Calidifontibacter indicus: one gene and its partner. The protein of the gene in region 2 interacts with the protein of the main gene of each other region in a pairwise test. Links are inferred from orthologs where the notes say so. Each region holds a gene or a part of one and is shown on either strand. Other genes may lie near its edges. The genes, in order: rplA and thrS.

What was found.
Region 1: the proteins of thrS (region 2) and rplA interact in binary tests that used the Escherichia coli proteins (3 or more experiments, as listed by UniProt). The link is inferred for Calidifontibacter indicus from one-to-one orthologs.

Annotation. Positions count from the first base shown.
Region 1 is NZ_QTUA01000001.1:3,389,502-3,396,651, forward strand. The notes cover bases 2,027-4,754. They hold rplA (50S ribosomal protein L1), read right to left. Parts: upstream 3,890-4,754; coding sequence 3,164-3,889; downstream 2,027-3,163. Other genes in these bases: kdpA (potassium-transporting ATPase subunit KdpA), read right to left, coding at 2,027-2,461; kdpF (K(+)-transporting ATPase subunit F), read right to left, coding at 2,465-2,548; DFJ65_RS16075 (hypothetical protein), read right to left, coding at 2,646-2,840; rplK (50S ribosomal protein L11), read right to left, coding at 4,083-4,514; nusG (transcription termination/antitermination protein NusG), read right to left, coding at 4,608-4,754. In the rest of the region: potassium-transporting ATPase subunit KdpB, read right to left, coding at 1-818; more of kdpA, read right to left, coding at 815-2,026; more of nusG, read right to left, coding at 4,755-5,540; preprotein translocase subunit SecE, read right to left, coding at 5,600-5,845; DFJ65_RS16105 (adenosine deaminase), read left to right, coding at 6,092-7,135; DFJ65_RS16110 (UDP-N-acetylmuramate dehydrogenase), read right to left, coding at 7,145-7,150. UniProt on the Escherichia coli protein: One of the primary rRNA binding proteins, it binds very close to the 3'-end of the 23S rRNA. Forms part of the L1 stalk. It is often not seen in high-resolution crystal structures, but can be seen in cryo_EM and 3D reconstruction models.
Region 2 is NZ_QTUA01000001.1:2,460,317-2,467,666, forward strand. Bases 2,129-5,056 are described here. They hold thrS (threonine--tRNA ligase), read right to left. Parts: upstream 4,628-5,056; coding sequence 2,630-4,627; downstream 2,129-2,629. Other genes in these bases: DFJ65_RS11735 (GNAT family N-acetyltransferase), read right to left, coding at 2,129-2,577; DFJ65_RS17520 (hypothetical protein), read right to left, coding at 4,740-4,880; DFJ65_RS11745 (antitoxin), read right to left, coding at 4,920-5,056. In the rest of the region: pgsA (phosphatidylinositol phosphate synthase), read right to left, coding at 1-281; DFJ65_RS11720 (HIT family protein), read right to left, coding at 310-888; DFJ65_RS11725 (nitroreductase family deazaflavin-dependent oxidoreductase), read left to right, coding at 980-1,420; DFJ65_RS11730 (gamma-glutamyl-gamma-aminobutyrate hydrolase family protein), read right to left, coding at 1,398-2,117; more of DFJ65_RS11735, read right to left, coding at 2,128-2,128; more of DFJ65_RS11745, read right to left, coding at 5,057-5,354; DFJ65_RS11750 (MarR family winged helix-turn-helix transcriptional regulator), read right to left, coding at 5,424-5,870; DFJ65_RS11755 (ABC transporter ATP-binding protein), read left to right, coding at 5,954-7,350. UniProt on the Escherichia coli protein: Catalyzes the attachment of threonine to tRNA(Thr) in a two-step reaction: L-threonine is first activated by ATP to form Thr-AMP and then transferred to the acceptor end of tRNA(Thr). The rate-limiting step is amino acid activation in the presence of tRNA.

The DNA of each region.
Region 1 (7,150 bases), 930 kb from region 2 along the record:
ACGAGGCGGTCCATGCCGGCGATGCCGATCGCCGACAGCAGCGCTCCGATCGTGGTGGGGATGAGGCAGACCAAGAGGGCCACCAGCACGACCACCGACACGTCGTGGCCGGAGTAGGAGGCCATGGGCTGGATCATCGACACCGCCAGCACGAAGATGAGCGTGAGCGCGGTCAGCAGGATGCCGAGGGCGATCTCGTTCGGGGTCTTCTGCCGCTGCGCGCCCTCGACCAACGCGATCATCCGGTCGACGAAGGTCTCCCCCGGCTTGCTGGTGATCTGCACGACGATGCGGTCGGACAGCACGGTCGTGCCGCCGGTGACGGCGCATCGGTCGCCGCCGGATTCCCTGATGACCGGCGCAGATTCGCCGGTGATCGCCGATTCGTCGACGCTGGCGACGCCCTCGACGACGTCGCCGTCGCCCGGGATCACCTGACCGGCCTCGACCACGACCCGGTCGCCGACCCGCAGGGTGGTGCCGGGCACCTGTTCGATCGCGCCGTCGGCCGAGCCGGAGACGAGCCGGTGGGCCACCGACTCGGTGCGGGTGCGGCGCAGGCTCTCGGCCTGCGCCTTGCCGCGGCCCTCGGCCACCGCCTCGGCCAGGTTGGCGAACACGATCGTGAGCCACAGCCAGGCGGCCACCGCGATCGAGAAGACGGACGGGTGCAGCACCGACAGGACGGTGGTGAGCACCGATCCGATCCACACCACGAAGATCACCGGGGTGCGCACGAGGTGACGCGGGTCGAGTTTGGACAATGCCTGCGGCAGCGCCTCGTGGGCGGTGTGCAGGAGTCGGGGATCGGCGTTCATGAGAGGGCCTCCGCGATCGGGCCGAGCGAAAGAGCGGGCAGGAAGGTGAGGCCGGCGACGACGAGCACGATGCCGACCAGCAGCGCGGCGAACACGCCGCCGTGCGTGGGCATGGTGCCGGCGGTGGCGGCGCGGCGCGGCTGACGCACCAACGCCCCGGCGAGCGCCAGCACGAGCACGATCGGCACGAACCGTCCGAGCAGCATGCTGACCGCGAGGGTGAGGTTGAGGAAGGGCTGGTCGCTGCTGAGGCCGGCGAACGCCGAGCCGTTGTTGTTCGACGCGGACGTGTAGGCGTACAGCAGTTCCGACAGGCCGTGCGGGCCGGAGTTGGTGAGCGCCGACACGGCGGTCGGTGTCACCACCGCGGAGCCGGTGGCCAGCAGCACCAGCATCGGCGTCGTGATGGTGGCCAATGCGGCGTACGTGATCTCGCGGCGACCGATCGACTTGCCGAGCAGTTCGGGGGTGCGGCCGACCATCAAGCCCGCGATGAAGACGGTGAGCAACACGAAGACCAGCAGGCCGTAGAGGCCGGTGCCGACTCCGCCCGGCGACACCTCGCCGAGCATCATGTTGACCATCAGCACGCCACCGCCGAGCGGACTCATCGAGTCGTGCATCGAGTTGACCGCCCCGGTCGACGTGCCGGTGGTCGACGCCCCGAAGATCATCGAGGCGACGAGCCCGAAGCGCTGCTCCTTGCCCTCCATCGCGCCGGCTCCGGTGAGCGACGTCGCGTGCTCCGCCCAGGTGCCGAGCGCAGCGCTGATGGCGAGCAGCACGCCCATGACCGACACCAGTACGGCGCCCTGCCGCCGGTCGCCGACCATCAGGCCGTAGACCCGCGGCATCGAGAACGGGATCGCGAGCATGAGCACGATCTCGAACAGGTTGGTGAACGGGTTCGGGTTCTCGAACGGGTGCGCCGAGTTGGCGTTGAAGATGCCGCCGCCGTTGGTGCCGAGCTCCTTGATCGCCTCCTGCGAGGCCACCGGCCCGCCCTGGATCACCTGGTGGCCGCCCGCGAGCGTGCCGATGGTGTGCGGGCCGGCGAGGTTCTGGATCACGCCGCCCGCCACGAGCACCAGCGCGGCCACTGCGGCCAGCGGCAGCAGCACCCGCACCGACCCGCGGACGAGGTCGACCCAGAAGTTGCCGATAGTCGCGCCGCGACTGCGGGCGATGCCGCGGCACAGCGCGGCGGCCACTGCAAGGCCGGTGGCGGCGGAAACGAAGTTCTGCACGGTGAGGCCTGCCATGGCGACCGGATAGCCGGCCCCCAGCTCACCGGCGTACGACTGCCAGTTGGTGTTGGTGGTGAAGGAGACCGCGGTGTTGAGGGCGGTGTGCCAGTGCTGGCTGCGACCGAACGACGCCGGCAGCAGCTCCTGCGCCATGATCAGCGCGAACAGCAGCCCGATCGAAGCAGCTGCGAACGCCACGACCGCTACGGCGTAGGAGCGCCAGCTCTGTTCGACGCGCGGGTCGACCCCCACCAGCCGGTAGATCCACCGTTCGCCGCGCCAGTCCCGGGGGTCGGTGAGCGCCCGATGGATCCAGTTGCCGAGCGGCACGTGCACGACCGCGAGGATCGCTGCCACCGTCGCCAGATAAAGCGCGGTCTGCAAGCCCACGTTCATCGCTCAGAACCGATCCGGGTGGATCAGCGCGTACAGCAGGTAGCCGATCAGGGCGAGCGCGATGACGCCCGCGACGAGATTTTCCATACCTGCCAGTCAAGGCCCGACGGGCGCTCGGGCCGGGGTGCTTCCGGCCGCCTTGACGGGTCTTGACGCGGTCTTGACGCGAGCGCGTGCCGCCCGGCTACTGCGTGGGCGCGAGCGAGCCGTACGTCGTCGTGGCGGATGGCCCATCGGTCGGCATATCGGACGTCATCGACTTCATCGCCTCGTCGAACGACATGACGTCGGCGGCCGGCGGCTTGGTGACCGTGAACCGCGCACCCCAGGCGGAGTAGCGGATCGTCGGCGCGAGGGTCGCGACCATGCCGGTGAGCACGGAATCGGGTTCGCTTTGAGGTACATCGAACCGTCGATGAGCACGATCTGGTCGTCGCCGATGGACATCTGCATCTTGAGGCCGGACGACTGATCGACCTTCGCGGTCATGGTCTCCGTCGCGCCGGGCGTGGCCGTCGGACCTTCCGAATCCAACATCACCCCGGCCGGCCGACCATTGTCATCGTGTACGTCTTCTCGGCTTTGACCGCCGTCCGCGCATTGGCCCGAAGCCGTGATCCAACAGTGATCGGCCGCCCCTGACATGGCGAAGGGCCGTCACTGCGCGAAGCAGTGACGGCCCTTCGGTGAGAGCGTTTCGGCTCAGGCCTCTTCGGAAACCGCGTCCTCGGAGGTGAGGTTGCGGGTCACGGTGGAGTCGAGCGGGATGCCCGGGCCCATCGTGGTCGACATGGTCGCCTTGGTGATGTAGCGGCCCTTCGACGACGCCGGCTTCAGACGCAGGATCTCCTCGAGCGCAGCGGCGTAGTTCTCGACGAGAGCCTTCTCGTCGAAGGACGCCTTGCCGATGATGAAGTGAAGGTTGCTGTGCTTGTCGACGCGGAACTCGATCTTTCCGCCCTTGATGTCGCTGACGGCCTTCGCGGTGTCCATGGTGACGGTGCCGGTCTTCGGGTTCGGCATCAGACCACGCGGGCCGAGCACCTTACCGAGGCGACCGACCTTGCCCATGAGGTCGGGGGTGGCGACCACGGCGTCGAAGTCGGTCCAACCGCCGGCGACCTTCTCGATCAGGTCGTCGGAACCGACGAAGTCGGCGCCGGCAGCCTCGGCCGCGGCGGCCTTGTCGCCGTTGGCGAAGACGAGCACACGGGCGGTCTTACCGGTGCCGTGCGGCAGGTTGACGGTGCCACGCACCATCTGGTCGGCCTTGCGCGGGTCGACACCGAGACGGAACGCGACCTCGACGGTCGAGTCGTACTTGGTGGTCGCCGAGTCTTTCGCCAGGCGGACGGCCTGGATCGGGGCGTAGACCTTGCCCTCGCCGATCTTCTCGGCGGCCTTGCGGTAGTTCTTGCTGCGCGCCATTGCGTGCTCCTCAGGTTGTGAGTGGGAGTTGTGGTTGTGCGGGGCAGCGCTGCCCCATCCACGTGTTGCCGTCGAGGCAACCTGTCCATTATCGCAAATCAGCGGGGTTCAGGCGAATCGCCCGAACCCCGCTGACCTACAACGCTTCTGCCGGTGGTGTCACATGGGTGACGACCCCCGAACGGCGAAGCCGTCAGTTCTCGACGTCGATGCCCATCGAGCGGGCGGTGCCGGCGATGATGCGCGACGCCATGTCGATGTCGGTCGCGTTCAGGTCGGGCATCTTCTGCTCGGCGATGGCGCGCACCTGGTCCTTGGTCAGCTTGGCGACCTTGGTCTTGTGCGGCTCACCCGAACCCTTGGCGACACCGGCGGCCTTCTTGATCAGCTCGGCGGCCGGCGGGGTCTTGGTGATGAAGGTGAACGAGCGGTCTTCGTAGACCGTGATCTCGACCGGGATGACGTTGCCACGCTGGTTCTCCGTCGCGGCGTTGTACGCCTTGACGAACTCCATGATGTTGACGCCGTGCTGACCCAGGGCCGGACCGACGGGCGGAGCCGGAGTCGCGGCGCCGGCCTGGATCTGCAGCTTGATGAAGCCGGAGACCTTCTTCTTGGGAGGCATAGTGCTTCCTCTTTCTGTGGTGATGGGCCTACGCCGTGGGCGATGACCCGGTTGCAGTCCTCACCCGGGACCGGGTGAGGAGACGGACCGCAATCAGATCTTGGCGACCTGGTTGAAGCCCAGCTCGACCGGCGTTTCGCGGCCGAAGATGGAGACCAACACCTTGAGCTTCTGGGTGTCGGTGTTGATTTCGGAGATGGTCGCCGGGAGCGTCTCGAACGGACCCTCCATGACGGTGACCGACTCTCCGACGGTGAAGTCGACGTCTGCGGGGGCGGCCTTCTTGGTGGCGCCGCCGGTGGCCTTCTGGCCCGGCTCGGTGGCAGCCTCCGGCTCGTCGAAGACCGGGTTGAGCATGGTGACGACCTCGTCGATCGTCAGCGGCGACGGCGAGTGGGCGTTGCCGACGAAGCCGGTGACACCCGGGGTGTGCCGGACGGCGCCCCAGCTCTCGTCGGTGAGGTCCATGCGCACCAGCACGTATCCGGGCATCCGAACGCGGGTGCCGACCTTCTTCTGGCCGTTCTTGATCTCGGTGAAGTCCTCCATCGGAACCTCGATCTGGAAGATGAAGTCTTCCATCGAGAGGTTCTGGATGCGGTTCTCCAGGTTGGCCTTGACCTTCTTCTCATACCCGGCGTACGAGTGGATGACGTACCAGTCACCGAACTGCGAGCGCAGCTCGCGCATGAACTCCTCGCGCGGGTCGGCGGCAGGTGCGGCGGGAGCGTCGCCCGCGGCGTCGGCGTCCGCCTCATCGGAGCCAGCGTCGGCGGCGTCAGCGGAGTCGCCGGCAACCTCGTCCGGCGCCTCGGAAGCGTCGGCCGACTCCTTGTCGCGACCCTCGCCGTCGACGTCGTCGGCGAAGGCGGGCATGCCCTCCTCCTCCGCGTCGGCGACACGCGTCTGGTCGTCGGCGGCGGCACCCGGCACCTCGGTCGCTTCGGCCACGTCCTGGGCAGCCTCGGACGGCAGGGCGGACTCGTCCGCCTGGGCGTCGAAGTCGGTGCTGTGCTGCTCAGTCATGGACCTGCTTCCTTGGATTCGTTGCTGTCGTCGGCTGTCGTCGGCTAGCTCGCGCGAGCTCAGTTGGTGCCGAAGACGAAGTTGATCACGTGGTTGAACACCCAGTCCAAACCGACGACGAACAACATGATGAACACGATGAAGATCAGCACCACAGCGGTGTACTGGGTGAGTTCGTCACGGGTGGGGCGGACGACCTTGCGGATCTCGGAGATGACCTGCTTGAAGAACAGCAGGATCCGCCCGAAGAAACCCTTCGAGGACTGCTCCGTGTCGCGAGCGCTCGCGGTGCTCGTGTCGGCCACGGTGTTGCCTCTCTGAAGATCGATCACGTATGCGCAGGGCACGAGGGACTCGAACCCCCAACCCCCGGTTTTGGAGACCGGTGCTCTACCAATTGAGCTAGTGCCCTGTGGTCGGGGGTGTTGGATTTCCCCGACCGGGTGACTGACCGCGGACACGCCGGAGCGTGGCTGACAGCCAACCGAAGGACGAGTCTACGACAGACCCCGCCGACGAAGCCAACTCGCCCCGGCCACTAGCGTTCGGCCATGACAGACACCGCAGGTCGGCGCGACATCCAGGCCCTGCCGAAGGCGCACCTGCACCTGCACTTCACCGGCTCGATGCGCATCGACACCGTGCGCGACCTCGCCGACAAGCACGGGATGCGCCTGCCGAACGCCCTGACCCACGATTATCCGCCGCAACTGTCGGGTGTCGACGAGCGCGGCTGGTTCCGGTTCCAGCGGCTGTACGACGCGGCCCGCGCCTGCGTGCGCGACGAGCAGGACATGCGCCGGGTGGTGCGCGAGGCCGCCGAGGACGACGCCGCCGAGGGCTCGCGCTGGTTGGAGATCCAGGTCGACCCGACGTCGTACGCCGGGTTCGTGGGCGGCATCACCCCGATGTTGGAGATCGTGATCGACGAGGCGAAGTCGGCCGGCCGCGACCTCGGCATCGGCGTGGGTGTGCTCGTCGCCGCGTCGCGGATCAAGCACCCGTACGACGCCCGCACCCTGGCCCGCCTCGCGGTGAAGCACACCGGCGACGTGCTCGCGTTCGGTCTCTCCAACGACGAGCGCCGCGGACTCACCGCCGACTTCGCGCCGGCCTTCCGCATCGCGCACGCCGGCGGTCTTGCGTCGGTGCCGCACGCGGGCGAGCTGCTCGGCGCGCAGGCGGTCAGCGAGACGATCGACGCACTCGGCCCGCAGCGCCTCGGGCACGGCGTGCGGTCGGCGGAGTCGGTGCCGGTGTTGGAGCGGGTGATCGAGAACGACATCGCGTTGGAGATCTGCCCCGGTTCGAACGTCGCGCTCGGGGTCTACCCGCGCGCGGAGGACGTGCCGTTGCGGCAGTTGTTCGAGGCGGGCGCGACGATCGCGCTCGGCGCCGACGACCCGTTGCTGTTCGACAGTCGGCTCGCGGCGCAGTACGACACCGCGCGCACGGCGCACGGTTTCACCGACGTCGAGCTCGCCGAACTCGCGCGCCGGTCGGTGCGGGCGTCCCTGGCTCCGGACGACGTGAAGCGGGGTCTGTTCGCCGACATCGACGCCTGGCTCGACACCCCCGTCCGCTCCGCCGGCTGACGCCGGCCGTCAGAG
Region 2 (7,350 bases):
CCGACCCGGTCGAGGGTCGAGTCGAGGTAAGCACCCCACACGCTCGAGCGGCCCGACATGCGCGCCATCACACCGTCGATGGTGTCGCTGAACACGAACGCGGTGATCACCAGCGTGCCGATCAGGAACTCGTGCCGCGGGTAGAACGCCAGGGCACCGAAGCAGACACCGAGGGTGCCGATGATCGTGACGATGTCGGGGCTGATGCCCATTTTGAGGAAGAGTTTGGCGACGGGCGTGAAGATCTTCGTGAAGAATGCCCGGGCGTACTTGTTCAGCATGGTGGCCCCAGGTTACCGACAGGTCGGGTCAGTTCTTCGGCCATGCTGCGGCGAGCCGCGAGCGGGCGTCCTCCAGCAACTGCGGCAGCGCCTTGGTCTGCGCGATGATCGGCAGGAAGTTGGAGTCGCCGCCCCACCGCGGCACGATGTGCTGGTGCAGGTGGGCCGCGACACCGGCGCCGGCGACCTCCCCCTGGTTCATGCCGAGGTTGAAGCCCATCGGCGACGACACCTCCTGCAACGCCCGGATGCCCTGCTTGGTCAGCGCGGTGAACTCGGCGGTCTCCTCGTCGGTGAGGTCGAGGTAGAGCGGCACGTGCCGGTAGGGGCAGACCAACAGGTGGCCCGGGTTGTACGGGAAGAGGTTCATCACCACGAAGCAGTGCTCACCGCGGTGCACGACCAGCCCGGCCTGGTCGTCCTTCTTCGGGGCCGCGCAGAACGGGCAGGCCTCGTCGTCGTTGACCTCCGGCTTGTCGGCCTCGATGTAGGCCATCCGGTGCGGCGTCCAGAGCCGTTGGAAGGCGTCGGGCACCCCGGCGAACCCGTCGGCGTCCTCGACGACAGCCTCGGACGACGGTTGGTGGGTCTGCTGCTCCTGGGTCACGGCCTAGATCCTATGGGCCGGAATAGCGCGACCCCGCGCGGGTGTTGCGACGATGGTCGCGCAGTGCGGCCCTCGAACCGAAGGAGCACAGATGCCGTTGCAGGGCGAGTACGCACCGGAGAAGACCCCGTGGGTGGCCAAGCAGCTGGCCACGATCGACGAGACCGGCACGACCGCGTCCGTCGGCGTGCAGGGCATGGACGTCGTGGTCTTCACCATCCGTGGCCGTAAGTCGGGACTGCTGCGTCGCGTGCCGCTGATGCGGGTCGAGCACGACGGTGTCTACGCCGCGGTCGCCTCCAAGGGCGGCGCCCCGGAGCACCCCGCGTGGTACGGCAACATCACCGCCAACCCCGAGGTCGAGGTACACGACGGCATCCGTCACATCGACGGTGTCGCCCGCGAGATCTCCGGCGCCGAGCGCGAGGAGTGGTGGGAGCGTGCGGTGGCGGCCTTCCCGCCCTACGCGGAGTACCAGACCAAGACCGACCGGTTGATCCCGGCGCTGCTCATCGAGCCGACGCAGCCGTAACCAGCCACCGGAACGGCGCGAGCTGGGCCGGGTCGCTGCGCCACTGCAGTTCGGGGTGCCATTGCACCCCGAGCCACGGGTGCTCGCGTCGGTCGACCGACTCGATCGCCTCGATCTGACCGTCGGCAGTGCGGGCCGAGGCGATCAGCCCGTCGGCGACGCGCCCCACCACCTGGTGGTGGATGCTGCGCCCCTGCCACGACGACGCCCCCATCACCTGTTCGACGAGGGTGCCGGACGCGCAGACGGTCACCTCGTGGGTGGCGTCGCGGTGGGCGACGCTCGTCTCCTCCAGGTGCTGCACCAGGTCGCCGCCGAGGGCGATGTTGAGCGACTGCATGCCACGGCAGATGCCGAGCACCGGCATCCGCCGCCGGAGTGCGGCGCGCAGGATCGCGATGTCGCCGGCGTCGTGTTCGGGCGGCACCAGGTCGAGTCGCGGGTGGGGTTCCTGGCCGTACATCGCCGGGTCGGAGTCTCCTCCGCCGGGCATGACGAGTCCATCGGCCAGGGCCAACGAGTCGGCCAGCAGGGCAGGGTCTTCGACGGCGAGCACGACCGGCAGGCCACCGGCCGCCACGATCGCGGCGGCCACCGCGCGGCGCACCTCCAGACCGACGATCTCGGTGCTCGTGTCGTCGCGGGTGTAGCGCGCCGCGACGGCGATGACCGGGCGATCGGTTCGGTTCGGCTCCACGCGCCCCACCCTAGGAGTGACGTTCCATCAACCGTCCGTTGGGCGCGCCGAAGCCGAGCCGCTCGTAGAGGCTGCGCGCCTTCGGCTCGGCGTTCAGTTGGTAGCGGCTGACGTTGTTGGCGTCGCCCCACGCGATCATCTCGGTCAACATCCGCTCGGCCACCTTGTTGCCGCGCGCCGATTCGACGACGAACACGTTCTTCACGTGGATCCAGCTGCTGGCCTCGCGGCGCAGGCTCGGCAGCTTGCGCACAAGACTGGTCTGCACGAAGCCGATCGCCGAACCGTCGTCGCCGAAGGCGATCCACGTAGGCATCTGCTCGCACTGCGCCAACCAGGCGTCGGCGAACTCGATGACGAAGCCTGGACGGGTCGCACCGCCGGCGGCGACGCCCTCCTGCAGCGTCAGCGCGCCGAGGATCAACGCGTCGTCGCGGGTGGCCTGCCGGATGGTGGTCATGAGGGCATACAACCACGATCCGGCAGGCGACGGCGGTGCCGTCAGCTCGTCGTCAGCCGAGGTCGTCGGCCGTGCTGACCTGAGCCTTCTCGTCGATCGCCTTGCGCACCAACGAGATTGCCTCGTCGATCGCCACACCGTTCCGCTGCGATCCGTCGCGGAACCGGAACGAGACGGTGTTGCCGTCGCGGTCGTCACCACCGGCGATGAGCACGAACGGCACCTTCGCCTTCGAGGCGTTGCGGATCTTCTTCGGGAAGCGGTCGTCGGTCTCGTCGAGTTCGACCCGGATGCCCTGCGCCTTCATCGTCTTCAGCACGTCGTTCAGGTAGTCGGCGAACTCGTCGGCCACCGGCACCCCGAGCACCTGCACCGGCGACAGCCACACCGGGAACGCGCCGGCGTAGTGCTCCACGAGCACCCCGATGAACCGCTCGATCGAGCCGAACTTGGCCGAGTGGATCATCACCGGACGCTGCCGCGAACCGTCGGCGGCGACGTACTCCAGACCGAAGCCGTCCGGCTGACCGAAGTCGTACTGCACGGTCGACATCTGCCACGTGCGCCCGATGGCGTCCTTGGCCTGCACCGAGATCTTCGGTCCGTAGAACGCGGCGCCGCCCGGGTCGGGCACGAGCTCGAGACCCGACTCGGTCGCGACCCGCTCCAGCACGGCGGTGGCGACCTCCCACTGCTCGTCGGTGCCGATGAACTTGTCCTTCTTCTCGTCGTCGCGGGTCGACAGTTCGAGGTAGAAGTCGTTCAGACCGAAGTCGCGGAACAGACCGAGGCAGAAGTTCAGCAGGTGCTGGATCTCGTCGGCCGCCTGCTCCTGGGTGACATAGGAGTGCGAGTCGTCCTGGGTGAGGCCGCGCACCCGGGTGAGGCCACCGACGACGCCCGACTTCTCATAGCGGTAGACGCCACCGAACTCGAACAACCGCAACGGCAGCTCACGGTAGGAGCGCTGCCGCGACTGGTAGATGAGGTTGTGCATCGGGCAGCTCATCGCCTTGAGGCGGTACTTCGCGTCGTCGACCTCCATCGCCGGGTACATCGTCTCGGCGTAGTAGGGCAGGTGCCCGGAGGTGTAGAACAACCCCTCCTTGGTGATGTGCGGGGTGCCGACGTACTCGAAGCCCTCCTCGATGTGCCGCCGGCGGACGTAGTCCTCCATCTCGCGCTTGATGACGCCACCGCGCGGGTGGAAGACGACCAGGCCGGGGCCGAGCTCCTCTGGGAAGGAGTAGAGGTCGAGCTCGCGGCCGAGCTTGCGGTGGTCGCGCCGCTCGGCCTCGGCGAGCCGGTCGAGGTAGGTCTTGAGGTCGTCCTTGCTGGCCCACGCGGTGCCGTAGACCCGCTGCAGCTGCGGGTTCTTCTCGCTGCCGCGCCAGTAGGCCGCGGCCGAACGCATCAGCTTGAAGGCGTTGCCGAGGATCTTGGTCGACGGCACGTGCGGGCCGCGGCACAGGTCGCCCCAGGCGCGCGACCCGTCGCGACGCAGGTTGTCGTAGATCGTCAGCTCGCCGCCACCGACCTCCGCGTCGGCTCCCTCGGCGGCGTCGGCCGCGTTGCCCTTCAGCCCGATGAGCTCGATCTTGTACGGTTCCGCCGCCAGCTCCGCGCGGGCGTCGTCGTCGGAGACGACCCGGCGGCTGAAGGTCTGCCCCTCGTTGACGATCTTCTGCATCGCCTTCTCCAGCGCCTTGAGGTCGTCCGGGGTGAACGGGGTCTCGACGTCGAAGTCGTAGTAGAAGCCGTCGGTGATCGGCGGACCGATGCCGAGCTTGGCGTCGAGGTTGACCTGCTGCACCGCCTGCGCGAGCACGTGCGCGGCCGAGTGGCGCAGGATGTTCAGGCCGTCCTGCTGGGTGAGGTCGACCGGCTCGACGTCCGCACCCTCGGGCACCTCACGGAAGAGGTCCTGGAGCTGACCGTCGACCCGCATCGCGACAACGCTGCGGTCGTCGCCGAACAGATCGGAGCCGGTAGTGCCCTGCTGCACCGCTCGCTCGCTTCCGGCGACGGACACGGTGATCTGGCTGGACACGGTTGCTCCTCGGGAGTTCGGGTGATCGTTCGGGATCGAACCCGGCAAGGTTATCGGGCGCGCACGGGTGTTCTCGACCCGATATGGGGTCGCCGGTCAGCGCCGGTCGGCGTCAGCCGGCGACGAGACGCGCGGCGTGCTCGCGGTGTCGAGCCGGCACGGCCGGCAGGTCGAGACCCTCGACGGCCCCGTCGGTGACCACCCAGCGTCCGTCGACCATGACGCGGTCGGCGCGATGCGCGCCGCAGAGCACGAGCCAGGCCCGTCGAGGGTTCGAGGTGAGTTGAACGACTCAGCTGATCGGGCCGGGTCGGTCGATCGGGTCGGGCACGTCGACCGGCTCGGGCACCTCGCCGGGGTGACGCCCCTTGGTCGCGGCGTCGGGTCCGCCCGGGGTGCCGGGTGCCCCGGGAGCGCCACTGGTGCCGGCCGCGTCGCCGCCGCGCGTGTCGGCGGTATGGGTCGTGCCAGTCGTGCCGGTGGTGCCGCCGACCGGCTTGCTGTGGGCGCCCTTCTGCACGGTCTCCTCGACCTTGTCGGCGGCCGCGTTGATCTTGTCGGCGTACTTGCCCTTGGTCACCTTGTTGGCCGCGCCGGTGACCTTGTCGATGCCGCCGCGCACCTTGTCGGGGTTGTCCGCAGCCGCCTTCTTCGCCTTCTCGACGCCGTCGAGGGCGGCCTTCTTGGCCTTGTCGAACAGGTCTTTCGCCTGACCGGAGTTGTTCATGGTGTCCTCCTCGGGGACGGGAATTCCTTCGGTTCCAGCCTGCCAAACCGTGTCCCGCCACGGGGCGCATCAACGCGTCTCGTTGTGCTCCAACACCTTACGCAGCAGGTCGGCCAGCCGCCGGCGCTCACCGTCGTCGAGACCGTCGAACAGCGCGTCGTCGCGGTTGCGTCGCGACTCGGCGATCTGCTCGTGCAGGTCGATTCCCTTGGCGGTCAACGAGATCACCTTGGCACGGCGATCGGTCGGGTCGGGTGCACGTTGCGCCAGCCCGCGTTCGTCGAGCGCGTCGACCACCTCGGTGGCCGACCGGGGCGACACCCGCAGGGCTTCGGCGAGTTCGGCGGCACGGATGCCGGCGCCGCCGGCATGGGCGATCACGCTCATCGCGCGAGCGAGGTGCGGCGACAAGCCGTACGGCTCGAGATCGGCCGACCAAGCGCGCCGGGAAAGCCGCGCGACACCCATGAGCAGGGTGCGCAGCGGTGCGCGGTCGAGAGGCTCGTGTTCGGTCACGGGAAGATTCTAGCCGGTTAGGGGGTTACATCATCGTGAGGTAACCTCACCAATGACATCGAACCTCGTCGAGAGGAGACCGCATGACGGTCACGACAGCCAGTCCACGAACCGGAGCACCCACCCGCGGTGGTGGCGGAGGCGCCGGCGGACGCGTAGCCCAGAAGAACAAGCAGGACGTCGCTCAACTCGAGGAGCACCCGGTCCCCCTGCGCCGGATCACCGCACTCTTTCGCCCCTACCGCTGGCGGCTCGCCGTCGTCTGCGGTCTCATCGTCGCGACCTCGTCGGTCGGCCTGGCGTCGCCGTTCCTGGTCAAGCACCTGATCGACGACGCGATCCCCCATCAGAACGTCGGGCTGCTGCTCGCGCTGGTCGGCGCGATGCTCGCGATCACCGTCGTCAGCCAGCTGCTCGGCGTGCTGCAGACCTGGATGTCGACCCAGATCGGGCAACAGGTGATGCACGATCTGCGCACCCGCCTGTTCGGCCACCTGCAACGGATGCCGGTCGGCTTCTTCACCCGCACCCGCAGCGGTGAGGTGCAGTCGCGCGCCACCAACGACATCAACGCGATGCAGTCGGTGGTCACCGACTCGGCCACCTCGATCGCGTCCAACGTCACCACCGCCGTCGGCACCGCCATCGCGATGGGCCTGCTGTCCTGGCGCTTGTCGCTGCTCAGCCTCGTCGTGCTGCCGCCCGCCATCTGGCTCACCCGCCGCGTCGCCCATCAGCGCCGCGCCATCCAGTCGAAGGCGCAACGCACCCTGGCCGACATGCAGACCCAGATCGAGGAGTCGCTGTCGATCAACGGCGTCATCCTCGCCAAGACCCTCGGCTCCGGCCCCACCCTGTCGCGCCGCTTCGCCGAGTCGTCGCGGGTGCTCACCGGCCTGGAATTGCAGTCGCAGCTCGCCGGCCGCTGGCGCATGGGCACGATGGCGATCATCTTCGCTGCGATCCCCGCCCTCATCTACCTCGCCGCGGGCCTTCCGGCCACCGGCGGCGGCATGTCGATCGGCACCCTCGTCGCCTTCGTCGCGCTGCAGAGTCAGCTGTTCCGTCCGCTCATGGGCGTGCTCAACGTCGGCGCGCAGATCGTGACGTCGAAGGCGCTGTTCAGTCGCATCTTCGAATACCTCGACCTCCCGGTCGAGATCGACGACCCCGCCGACCCCGTTGAGCTGCAACACGATTCGGTGCGCGGCGAGGTGCGGCTCGACCACGTCGGGGTGACCTACCCCGACGCCGACCGGCCCGCCCTCGACGACATCGACCTCACGGTTCCGGCCGGCAGCACAGTCGCGATCGTCGGTGCCACCGGCTCGGGCAAGTCGACCCTCGCCGGCCTCGTCTCCCGCCTGCAGGACCCGACCACCGGTGCCGTGCGCATCGACGGGCACGACCTGCGCGACCTGCGACTGACCGATGTCGCCGAACTCGTCGGCGTCGTCAGCCAGGAGAGCTACCTGCTGCA